DNA from 4 places in the Xenorhabdus sp. Sc-CR9 genome. Region 3 is predicted to be linked to each of the others. Evidence: predicted binding sites of a transcription regulator. Region 3 holds the regulator's gene; each other region holds the start of a gene.
What was found. Region 3 encodes CRP, which controls carbon source genes, mostly activating them, when cyclic AMP is high. Its sites were predicted from a motif close to ATGTGANNNNNNTCACAT; they were not measured.
Positions count from the first base shown of each region.

Region 1: a site for CRP is predicted at 1,542-1,559, ahead of udp (uridine phosphorylase). Genes of this name have one in related genera too.
Region 2: a site for CRP is predicted at 1,535-1,552, ahead of glpT (glycerol-3-phosphate transporter). Genes of this name have one in related genera too.
Region 4: a site for CRP is predicted at 1,475-1,492, ahead of msrB (peptide-methionine (R)-S-oxide reductase MsrB). Genes of this name have one in related genera too.

Region 1 is NZ_CAWQTY010000210.1:6,894-10,113, reverse strand. It holds gene AACQ81_RS16320 (tyrosine-protein phosphatase) at 1-428, opposite strand, end outside; gene udp (uridine phosphorylase) at 666-1,421, opposite strand; gene AACQ81_RS16310 (GntP family permease) at 1,674-3,059, opposite strand.
Region 2 is NZ_CAWQTY010000168.1:17,147-20,366, reverse strand. It holds gene AACQ81_RS08935 (thioester reductase domain-containing protein) at 1-809, opposite strand, end outside; gene glpT (glycerol-3-phosphate transporter) at 1,781-3,133, shown strand.
Region 3 is NZ_CAWQTY010000194.1:4,674-7,893, forward strand. It holds gene ppiA (peptidylprolyl isomerase A) at 1-103, shown strand, start outside; gene AACQ81_RS14190 (aminodeoxychorismate synthase component II) at 522-1,097, shown strand; gene AACQ81_RS14195 (aminotransferase class III-fold pyridoxal phosphate-dependent enzyme) at 1,219-1,587, shown strand; gene crp (cAMP-activated global transcriptional regulator CRP) at 1,669-2,301, opposite strand; gene AACQ81_RS14205 (phosphoribulokinase) at 2,815-3,220, opposite strand, start outside.
Region 4 is NZ_CAWQTY010000088.1:56,476-59,695, reverse strand. It holds gene AACQ81_RS04340 (D-hexose-6-phosphate mutarotase) at 1-108, opposite strand, end outside; gene gapA (glyceraldehyde-3-phosphate dehydrogenase) at 275-1,270, opposite strand; gene msrB (peptide-methionine (R)-S-oxide reductase MsrB) at 1,612-2,025, shown strand; gene AACQ81_RS04325 (YeaC family protein) at 2,341-2,622, shown strand; gene pncA (bifunctional nicotinamidase/pyrazinamidase) at 2,704-3,220, opposite strand, start outside.

The DNA of each region.
Region 1 (3,220 bases), on a different contig from region 3:
GGTTGCAGCAATAATGTGGCTAGTGTTTTATAAGCTGGGTTATTGAGCGGTAGTAATTCATACAGACGTGACATAAATACTTTCGCATCGAATTGTTCCAGTATCTCCTTATCCAGTTTATCCAGATTAGCATCTACTTCTTTAGAAAGCGGATTAGCCGGAGCGTGATGGTAATGTGCGCCATGCCATACCTGATCAGGTTTATCCATAATCTCACTGCTATCACGATAATCGATGATCTGAAAAAGGTTTTGATCCACTAAAATAGCCTGATCGTTTTCTGTCAGTCTGTCCAATGAACCGGAACGAAATAATAGCCCTGACTTGATCTTAGCGCCATTATTCAGCGTCTTGTTGCCTAAATCACGAAAGTTAATGCCGCCATTCAACGGAAGAAGTGAAGGATGGAGTAGAAATGTTGTGGTCATAATTACTCTTGTCAATGTAATAAATAATGTTTTAAAAACAGGTGGTTATTGATATTACTGGATTAGATTAATAGTTATTGGCGCACAACAGCCATTACGCAAATAATCATTAATACAAATAATCATTAATGCAAAACATTATGACATTATCAGATTTTAGAATGAAAGAAAGAGAAGATCGCACAAACGGCAGGGCCGGAATATTCCGGCCCTTAACAGAATCACTTGATAAAAGTATTACAGCAAGCGGCGAGCAGCTTCGACAACAATCCCCAAGGCATTGCTTTCTGTTTTCTTCAATAATTCAGCATCCGGTATTTCTTGTTGAGTACGATTAACAATAACACCTGCTACCATACCAGCACGCAGCCCTTGGCTTGCACACATTGTCAGCAATGTTGCTGATTCCATCTCAAAGTTCATTACACCCATTTCCTGCCACTCTTTCATGGAACCCTGGAAGCGACGGATAATACGGCCTGAATAAGTATCGTAACGCTCCTGCCCTGGGTAGAAGGTATCAGAAGAAGCCGTCACACCAACATGAGTTGTAGTACCGGATGATTTTGCTGCTTCATACAGAGCATTTGTACACTCAAAATCAGCCACGGCTGGGAATTCCATTGGAGCAAAATGCAAGCTGGCACCATCTAAACGGACTGCGGCAGTTGTCACCAATACATCCCCTACATTGATGTGTGGCTGGATTGCTCCAGTCGTACCGATACGCAAGAAAGTACGCACGCCCAACTGGGCAAGTTCTTCCACCGCAATCGACGTTGAAGGGCCGCCGATACCCGTAGAGCAGACAATAACGGCTTTTCCGTCTATTTCTGCACGCCATGTTGTAAATTCACGATGAGAGGCCAGATGTACTGGGTTACCCATCAATCGTGCTATTTTTTCAACACGGTTAGGATCGCCTGGCACAATTGCCAGAGTCGCACCTTGCAGATCGCTTTTAGTGATACCTAAGTGAAATACATCAGACATATCGGACTCCTCAACGGACATGATTCAAAATATGGATACCTAAATTTAGTCAATACTCTGACATTTTTTAGTGATTAAAATCACTTTTAATTGATAAAGATAAGAAACACATACATATATTTGTGATAAAAATCACAAATAAAAAAGAAAATAATGTGGTGAGTATAATGCGGCAATGAAAACAATGTTCGAAGAACAATCACAAAGTCAGAAAAGAGAAAAAACGCCCTTTACAGAGCGCTATTGCATGGATTACATCACAAGATTGAGAAGCAATACACCACACAGCCCAATCCCCCACGCAATTGTGGTAGGAATTGACCAGACGATAATCTGTTGCCTCACATTTTTAATGCCCATCATCCGGTTAACCACCCAGAAAAAACAATCATTGAAGTAGCTGAAAAACAGTGTTCCCATCACCGCAGCCTGAGCCGCTACCAACATATTAATGTCCGGTATCTGCTTGATAACTGGTGCTGAAATAGAAGCTGCGGTAATCATTGCTACCGTGCCAGAACCTTGGATTATGCGGATTAGTGTCGCAATGATAAATGGAATCAAGACTGGTGTTATTGGCAGGCCGGCAATATATTGCGCCAATATCGTCCCCGTCGAACTTTCATTTAACACAGCCCCCAATGCGCCTCCAGCCCCTGACACCAACAAAATAATACCTACAGTCTTTAACCCTTCCTCTAAATGTTCAATCACTTCGTGTTTGCTGGCTTTTGGAATGAGCGTATAAATAGCCAATAAGACACTGATTGCCAGCGCGATAATTGGTGAACCAAGGAACCCAACAATCTGAAAATAGAAATCGTTTTCTTTCCCGGCAAAGACATCGGTTTTCAATAGCAAGCCATTAATTACGCCGGCCAAAATAAGAACAATAGGCACAACAATAGGCAAAAGAGACAGAAATAAGCTCGGTAGTGATTTGTTAGATTTTTCTTCCATATAACGTTGATGAACTTGTTGCAAATTTTCTGCATTTTCTTCTGTATCATCAAGCTGGTATTCAGGATATTTAGTCTCCAACCACTTTGCATAGCAGGTAATGCCTATAACACATGGAACGGCCAGTATCATACCTGCCAGCATCATTGAGCCTATACTCACTCCGAATATCCCTGCCACACCAAGCGGTCCCGGGGTCGGGGGAACAATGTGGTGAGTCACTACCAGCCCTCCCGCCAGTGATACCCCCAGCGTTAATACATTGCGTTTACCTTTCTTTGCTAATGCTTTCACCAGCGGATAGAGGATCATAAAAGCCGAATTAACAAATATAGGGATACTGACAATATAACCGGTGATCGCCAGTGCCCATTCTTCACGCCGTTTACCCAGCCATTTTATCAAGCTATAAGCGATCCGTTCAGTTGCGCCGGACACTTCCAATATCCGGCCCATCATGCTCCCTAACCCAATTACAATGCCGATACTCCCTAATGTTGAACCAAATCCTTTGGTGATCACTTCTATAGCATTGCTCATAGTTAAGCCGCCAGAAGTCCCAGCAATTATCGCAGCAATCAACATGGCAAGCAGTACATGAATACGAGTGCGCAAGACCAGAAAAATCAGCGTAAATACCGCCACTCCCAATCCAATAATTGGAATGTAAAACTCCATCATAAAACCCCATTTCAATCTGTATTATTGGCGATAAATGCACGAATGACATCGCTGAAAGGATAACTGCTGGCCTAGAAGATTTAAACCACCAGTAATGATAATTCTCATCTAAAATCTCTTTTATTAATCCCTGAGAATTATTTTTTATTGTTCTTATT
Region 2 (3,220 bases), on a different contig from region 3:
GCGTCCCTTTGGGTATCAATTGAAGCGATATAGATACTGCCACCATGCACCACGGTCAGCAGCAATTCTAAAACTGAGATATCAAAAGAGAATGTGGACAGTGCCAACATATGGTCATGTTGACTGATTGACAGCAGTTTGCCGAACCCGCATAAGCAGGCAGCCAGATTTTCATGCTGTACTTGCACTGACTTTGGCAACCCAGTGGAGCCAGAGGTAAACATCACATAAGCAGGGTGATTCCCCAGCACAGGGATATCAATATTTCCTACAATTTCTGCTTCTGTCATCTCATTAACATTATTTAATACCATATCCATCGGGATTAAGGTTGCTGCCTTGAGCCCCGACGACACCGTATCATCAGATACCAGAATACTTTCCGGCAGGCTGGCGAGAATATCATTCAGACGTTTTTCAGGCATCATGGTGTTCAGGGGGATATACACCGCCCCAAGCCGCCAAATTGCCTGCATGGTAACAAACCATGCAATTCCCCGCTGGGCAGCAATGGCAACATTGCTGCCCATTTTTACACCCTGATGGAGCAAGACATATGCGGCATTTTCAATTCGTTGGTGCAATTCACCAAATGTCAGCGTTTCATGTGGATCAGAAACGGCGATGTCATTCGGTATCACATTTGCCAGCTCAGCCAAGCGAGAGGGGACATTTTTAAACCACGGTTCCAGCTCTTCTGTCATTTGACTGACATCACTATTAATTTCAATATCAATATCAATAGCAGGAGAGAATTTTTGCCCAGTAAATGCTGTGTGTAATATTGCCTTGTGTGTGTAAGTATTCATAATAATGCTCTCATTTTTAGCTCCATTGTTCTCATCATTTTTCATGATGAATGGAGACATCAATGCTGGTAGTCGTTATCTTTCAGCCTTGGTCTACATTCGGCATTTTTAAATACCTTATGTTGACTTTAACTGAAGCAAATAAAATAAACTGCAAAAGTTTAGTATGAATTTAATAAACATATTAATTAGTATTATTTTGTGATACTTAGCTAATAAAATAATCAACTTATATAAAGCTATTTGTTTATCGGAAACAGTGTGTATTACGCCTATACAATCTGTCGCCAAACTCACATAACATACTGATATAATTATAATTTTAATATTAAATAGCTATTCTATACTGCATAAACGTTGCGATCATGAGTACGAATAACTATTTGTGGTAATATCTATTATTTTGAATTTTAATTTCAATAATTTTATTTGTAATCCCATTATAAAAAACGCAAAACATGTAAATAAAAAAATAAATACCGATGAATAAATCAAAACATAATTTAAATAATACTGTTAGATAAACAGTATATTTCACTCACCTACAGACACAAGAATGCCACCATTCATTATTAAATTAAACTTATAATATTTGTATTTACGTGGACTATTTTGATATAGATTTATGATTAGTGGGAAAAGTATCCTTAATAATAATGAGTTTTTGTAGGATAAAGAACATAAACGAACTTTAAACGTACAAAAACAATAAGAAAAGCATTTTATTGTGACGTACATCACGATAATATGAATAAATTCTATTTTAAAAACCCTCTAAATCACTCAAAATCATCAACTTTACGAAATTATATCTATATGCTAGCGATACCTCACTGTCATATTAGGTTATTTTGGCTAATATTTCCTTCGATATAGAAAATATTTTGTTAAGTTTTTTCGTTTAATGCCATCACTGCTCAATTGCTCAATAAGTGGTGATTCGCTCATACAGAAGTCACGTGGAGACAGACATGTTAAGTATTTTTAAACCGGCTCCCCATAAAGCCCAATTGCCTGTGCAAGAGATAGATCCACTCTATCGTCGCTTACGCTGGCAAATTTTTATAGGGATCTTCTTTGGTTATGCTGCCTACTACCTGGTAAGAAAAAACTTTACTCTGGCGATGCCTTATTTAGTAGAGCAAGGCTTTTCCAAAGGAGATCTTGGCTTCGCTCTTTCCGGAATTTCAATTGCATACGGATTCTCAAAATTCATCATGGGTTCTATTTCCGATCGTTCGAACCCACGTGTTTTCTTACCTGCTGGTCTGATAATGGCTGCGGCCGTCATGCTGTTTATGGGCTTTGTTCCATGGGCAACATCCAGCATTGCTATTATGTTTATATTGCTGTTCTTCTGTGGTTGGTTCCAAGGCATGGGTTGGCCTCCTTGTGGACGCACAATGGTTCACTGGTGGTCACAAAAAGAACGTGGCGGGATTGTTTCTATATGGAATTGTGCCCATAACGTTGGTGGTGGTTTACCGCCATTATTGTTCCTATTAGGTATGGCTTGGTTTAATGATTGGAAAGCTGCTCTGTATATGCCTGCATTTGCAGCTATCCTCGTGGCTATCATTAGTTTTGCCTTGATGCGCGATACACCACAATCTTGTGGTCTGCCACCAATCGAAGAGTACAAAAATGATTATCCACCTGATTACACTGAAAAAGACGAAAAAGAACTGACTGCAAAAGAAATTTTCATGCAGTATGTTCTACCCAACAAGTTGCTGTGGATGATCGCGATTGCCAACGTATTTGTATACCTGCTGCGTTACGGCATCCTCGACTGGTCACCAACTTACTTAAGAGAAGTGAAACACTTTACGCTGGATAAATCTTCCTGGGCCTACTTCCTGTATGAGTATGCGGGTATTCCGGGTACGCTGTTGTGCGGCTGGATGTCTGACAAAGTGTTTAAGGGCAACCGTGGGGCAACCGGCGTATTCTTTATGATATTGGTGACTATTGCCACTATCGTATTCTGGATGAACCCGGCAGGTAACCCGACTATCGATACGCTTTGTATGCTGGTTATCGGTTTCTTGATTTACGGCCCTGTCATGCTGATTGGCTTGCATGCCCTTGAACTGGCACCGAAAAAAGCGGCCGGAACAGCGGCTGGCTTTACCGGTCTGTTTGGCTATCTGGGTGGCTCAGTGGCTGCCAGCGCCATCGTTGGTTACACCGTTGACTACTTTGGCTGGAATGGTGGTTTTATGATCATGATCGGTGGTAGTGCATTGTCTGTTGTTTTGTTGCTGTTTGTTATGTTAAGTGAAAACAAACATAAACAGGAAATGTCTCACTTGAGTCAGTAACTTTGGGACAAAAATACTGATTAATATCAATCGCAGTACAGTTTATTGTACTGCGATTTCATTAAATAGATTTAACGCTGATTTTCT
Region 3 (3,220 bases):
TGTGGTTGATAAAATTTCTCAGGTCAAGACAGAAAATGTTGGTCCTTATCAAAATGTACCAGCAAAGCCTATCGTGATCTTGTCAGCCAAGATCGAGCCTTAATCTTTCAATCTCCTGTTTTGTAGGCTGTTCTCACTCACCCCAGAAACATAGCCGTCTATGTTTCTGGGGATTAATGAGAGATTCCTGCCTCTCACCAAGGGACAGTCTTCGGCTGGACAAATTCGTTCCCGACGAACTTGTCGGTTCCTTTACTGTCGCACTGCCTCTTGAAATCCATTGGTTATAAGCCATAAGTAGATACTCGGATAATCGCCCTTGATTGTTTGGGTTGCACTTTACTTCTCTGAGTTTCCCTTCTCTGTCGCTACTATTCTAACAGTGCTTCTGTGGTATGATGAGTACTTCGTTGCCGTTAATAGTGTTTATCTGATTTTATTTTACCGTGAGACATAATGCATAATACCCTAATGTGGGTAGGGTAACTTATAAAACTATAAAATCAGTAGGATATACTCCTATGTTATTAATAATAGATAATTACGACTCTTTTACATTCAATTTATATCAGTATTTTTGTGAGTTAGGGACAGAGGTTTTAGTTAAACGCAATGATGAGTTGCAGCTTGAAGATATCGAAAAGCTGGCACCCACGCATTTAGTGATTTCACCTGGGCCTTGTACGCCAAATGAAGCAGGGATCTCGCTGGAAGCGATTTCGCATTTTGCCGGAAAGTTACCTATTCTCGGTGTGTGTTTGGGGCATCAGGCGATAGGGCAAGCTTTTGGTGCGAGCATAGTCAAAGCCCGTGAAGTGATGCATGGAAAAACCAGTTTGCTCCATCATTGTCAGCAGGGGGTATTCAAGGGATTGGATCATCCATTGACCGTCACTCGTTATCACTCTTTGGTTATTGCTGCGGAAACCCTTCCGGCATCATTTGAAGTAACGGCATGGAGCCAACGCAATGGTGATGTGGATGAAATCATGGGGATACGCCACCGTACTTTGCCACTGGAAGGGGTGCAATTTCACCCAGAAAGTATTCTTAGTGAGCAAGGACATGAGTTGTTGAATAATTTTCTTAAATATTAATCTGGTAACACCAAACCCCTCACTCTACTGTTTTTTTATTTGCTATAATGTGGTTTTTTATTCATATTTAATGACTATTATTTCACTTAGATGTGGTAAATATAAAAACAAGGTGAGGGAAATGGTAGGAAATCCTCTGGCTTGTTCTGTTGGTTGTGCAGCTCTGGATATTATCAATACGCCAGAAGTATTGGCCGGAGTGGAAGAACGTCATGATATGATCATTTGCGCATTGGAGAATCTGAACCAAAAATATGGCATTTTTCAGGAAATTCGTGGAAAAGGGCTGCTTATCGGCGCTGTATTGAAAAAAGAGTATCAGAGTAAATCCAGAGATATATTGCAGAAAGTGGTTGAACAGGGGTTGATGTTATTGAGTGCAGGAGACGGTATTCTGCGTTTTACGCCGTCATTGGTGATTCCTGAGGATGATATAGCAGAAGGCATGGCACGGCTGGATATAGCGATAACGCGGTGGTTAGATAAATAAGCTGGCAGCCAGATAAAGCAATAACAGAACAAAGAAGCCAGTGGGAATCTCGTAGATTACACTGGCCCGGTTTTTCAGGAACTAACGGGTCCCATAAACGACAATAGTTTTACCATGTGCAGAGATCAGGTTTTGATCTTCCAGCATTTTCAGAATGCGGCCAACTGTTTCACGTGAACAACCTACAATTTGTCCAATCTCCTGACGTGTGATTTTAATCTGCATACCATCAGGGTGAGTCATCGCATCAGGCTGCTTAGCCAGATTGAGTAATGTTTGGGCGATACGGCCTGTAACGTCCAGAAAGGCCAAGTTACCCACTTTTTCGGAAGTTGTTTGCAGGCGACTTGCCATCTGAGCAGATAAACGCATTAGAATGTCAGGATTAACCTGAATTAACTGACGGAATTTCTTGTAAGAAATTTCAGCCACTTCACAGGCGCTTTTAGCGCGCACCCATGCTGTACGTTCTTGCCCCTCTTCAAACAATCCAAGTTCACCAATGAAGTCTCCCTGATTTAAATAAGAGAGAATCATCTCTTTACCTTCTTCATCTTTTATTAGAACAGCAACTGAACCTTTAACAATGTAGTAAAGCGTTTCTGCTTTCTCGCCTTGATGAATAAGCGTGCTCTTGGATGGATATTTGTGAATATGGCAGTGTGACAAAAACCATTCAAGAGTAGGGTCTGTTTGTGGCTTGCCGAGAACCATTCGCTTTATCCTCTGTTGTTATTTCTGCCTTTATGAAGTGAGAAACAGGCCGTTTCTCTTAAGGCTAGTTTTATAAAGTCAATAGATTAACATATTAACTTGCTGAAAAACTGACAAACGAGAATTTTATATGGATTATAAAAATTTCAATATACAAGTGTATTGATCTTAACCCATATACCTTGCCAGTCTCGCATGTAGACTTGTTTGTAACACAGGAAAACGTTTCTGTCTTCTCTTGTATCGCTTCAGCATATTAAACTGGTTATCAGATTACCAGAAATTGGTCTAGAGACGTGGTCTTATTGATTTTATATTTATAATAACGAAAGATAATGCTGAATACTGTCCTTTTAGTGAAGTATTTCACGTTGTTTTTGCATGTATTAGTTCTTCATGGTTATGATTTTTATCAGGCTGATTTATCGCCACATAAATCACTTATTTATTTTAATAAAACAGGCGGCATTATTTTTTGTTACCTGTTTTATTAAAAATAAAATGAAGCCTAGATCATGAGATCTTTTTACCTTCCAGTAATTGTTTGACGAGCGGTGCCATAATTAACTCCATAGCCAATCCCATTTTTCCACCCGGCACGACGATAGTATTTATACTGGAAATAAATGAACCCTGAAGCATTGCCAGTAAATAGGGAAAATCAATTTGGCTTAGACCTCGAAAACGAATCACGATAAAACTTTCGTCTAACGAAGGAATGGCCTTGGCAGAAAAAGGATTAGAGGTATCAACAGTGGGAACGCGCTGAAAGTTGATGTGTGTGCGTGAAAATTGAGGAGTGATATAGCGAATATAATCGTCCATTGAGCGAACAACAGAATCCATAACAGCTTCTTGAGAGTGTCCACGCTCGCTGGTATCACGGATCAGTTTTTGTATCCATTCCAGATTGACTATA
Region 4 (3,220 bases), on a different contig from region 3:
AGCTTTGGGATGGGAAACGACAATCAATGGAAAACCATAAATATTCCGTTGGCTGATATAAGGGGATATCTGCTCTACAACCGGTAATGAGAAAATTTTATCAAGCATCTGTCATGACCTTATGTAAATCTGAATTGGTAGTTGAACCAAGGTTCAAGAATAGCTCAATCTTTTGAAAATATAAATTTTGTAGAGATAAATATAAAAGCCATCTGTTCACAGATGGCTTTTGAACGTGGACCATCCCTTAAAATCTATTGGGTATAAAACTCAATTAATTAGAGATATGAGCGATCAGATCCAGAACTTTGTTAGAGTAACCTGTTTCGTTGTCATACCAAGAAACCAGTTTGACAAAGTTGTCGTTCAGGGCGATACCTGCTTTTGCATCAAATACAGAAGTCAGTTTTTCGCCGTTGAAATCAGTGGAAACAACATCATCTTCAGTGTAACCCAGGATACCTTTCAGCTCGCCTTCTGCCGCTTCTTTGATTACGTCACAGATTTGTGCGTAAGTTGCAGGTTTTTCGAGACGTACAGTCAGGTCAACAACAGAAACGTTAGGAGTAGGAACACGGAAAGACATACCAGTCAGTTTGCCGTTCAGTTCTGGAATAACTTTACCTACTGCTTTTGCTGCACCAGTAGAAGATGGGATGATGTTTTGTGCTGCACCACGACCGCCACGCCAGTCTTTAGCGGAAGGACCGTCAACGGTTTTCTGAGTAGCAGTTGTTGCATGAACAGTAGTCATCAGACCTTCGATGATGCCGAATTTGTCATTGATAACTTTAGCCAGTGGAGCAAGGCAGTTAGTAGTACAGGATGCGTTGGAAACGATTTCCTGACCTGCATAGGCGTTATGGTTTACACCCATGACAAACATTGGTGTGTCGTCTTTGGATGGGCCGGTCAGAACCACTTTTTTCGCGCCCGCAGCAATGTGTTTACGTGCAGTTTCGTCGGTCAGGAAGATACCAGTTGCTTCAGCAACTACATCAACACCCACTTCGTTCCACTTCAGGTTAGCTGGATCTCTTTCAGATGTAACGCGGATGGTTTTGCCGTTAACAACCAGCTGACCGTCTTTAACTTCAACAGAACCGTTAAAGCGGCCGTGGGTTGAATCGTATTTCAGCATGTAAGCCATGTACTCTGCATCCAACAGATCGTTGATAGCAACGATTTCAATATCTGAACGCTCTTGTGCAGCACGGAAAACAATACGGCCAATACGACCAAAACCGTTAATACCTACTTTGATAGTCATAGTATTCCACCAGCTATTTTTTAGTGAATTAAAAGTTGTTTCTAAAGTTACCAAAATCTTGCCAGCCGTCAAGCGGAATCGTGTCAACAATTGAAAAAGATCAATCATAATCACTGCCTGAACGCTTGCTGTACAGTCGTGACAAGCTTTACGCGCACTATTATCGGGGTATAGGGATATATTTAAAGTTACCATAGATTAGATATGTGAGAGTTATCACAATTAGTAAACTAAATTGCTGTGTTGAATGGGTTAGAATGCATTTTGACATCATGATGTTACTTTTTTGTTGTTTTTGATGATTTTTTTATTGAAAATATTGGTCTTCAAAGGTGGTCATTATGGCTAAAAGTCAAAATATTTCTCTTTCCATAGAAAAACTTAATGCAATGCAGCGCCATGTTACTCAGGAAGCAGGCACTGAGCCGCCATTTTCAGGAAAACTACTGCACAACAAAAAAAGTGGTACTTACCATTGCCTGTGTTGCCGTCAAGCCTTATTCGTTTCTGATACTAAATTTGATTCTGGTTGTGGGTGGCCGAGTTTTTACCAGTCGATTAATGATGAATCCATCACTTATCTTGATGATTATTCTCATAATATGCATCGAATAGAGGTGCGTTGCAGCTATTGTCAGGCTCATTTGGGGCATGTTTTTCCTGATGGGCCTAAACCAACGGGAGAACGCTTTTGCATTAATTCAGCATCATTGCGTTTTGTTGATAAAGAAACTGGTGATGAAACAGCAGGTTAATGTTATTACTGAAGAGAATTGGCTTACATGAAATGCTGACTCTAACAGTTAAGTGTAAATACTCATAAAGAAACGATTCAGCTTGACGTCAATTTATAGTTTATACCAATAGATTTTGAGTTGCAGCGCGGCGGTAAGGATGCAAATTCAACACAGCGGCAACTTGAAGGCAGGTATATATCAATTTGTAAAAGTATTAATCAATAACAATATTAATGTGTAATAGTGTTAGTTTGTAATAGTGTGAATAGTACATGCATTACCGTTTCGTATTACAAATGTTTCAGCGCAAATATAGCCGTTAAGGAAATATCGATGAAGTTGGATGATTTACTCTCTGCTATGACGCCGGAAATTTATCAGCGATTAGTTCAGGCTGTTGAATTAGGAAAATGGCAGGATGGTGTACCACTTACGCCAGAACAGAAAGAACACAGTTTACAGGTAGTGATGCTTTGGCAAGCTAAACATAATCATGATCCTGAACATATGACGATTGGCACAAATGGTGAAATTACCCTAAAAAGCAAACAAGAGTTAAAAGCAACGTTCCAATCTGAAATGGTTGCTAAATTAAAACCTCAGGCAGAAGATTGAATTAAACTGTAATGAAAGCCCCCCTGGCAGAAGTGGGGATAGATAATGTCTAGAGCCTAATAGGATAGGCTCTTGGCTTGTTTATAAAAGCGTTATTACTTCACTTTGTGAGATTAATTTAGCGCCTTTTGCAGCCATATATTCGAGTGCGTGCTTGCTGTCATCGGCATGAATATTGACACCACGGCAACCATCGACAATCACATAGGTTTCATAGCCCAGTATTAAAGCATCAAGCACAGTAAATTTTATACAGTAATCGGTGGCGATGCCCAATACAAATAGACGCTGTATATTTTGTTCCTTTAACCACCCATGTAAACGGGTTTTGCTTTTATGATCATTATCAAAGAAGGCACTGTAGCTGTCTATCTGAGGATTCTCACCTTTTCGGAAAACTTCTTGGATCGCGGATTGATTTAATGTGGGGTGGAATTCAGCGCCAAATTGCCCTTGTACACAATGAATAGGCCACCACACTTGAGGAATGCCATTGAGTTCGCCCAATTCACCGGTTTTCTGCCCGGAATTTGCCGCGAAACTCATATGGCCGGCTGGATGCCAGTCCTGACTTGCGATGATAGCGATGTTTTCCTGA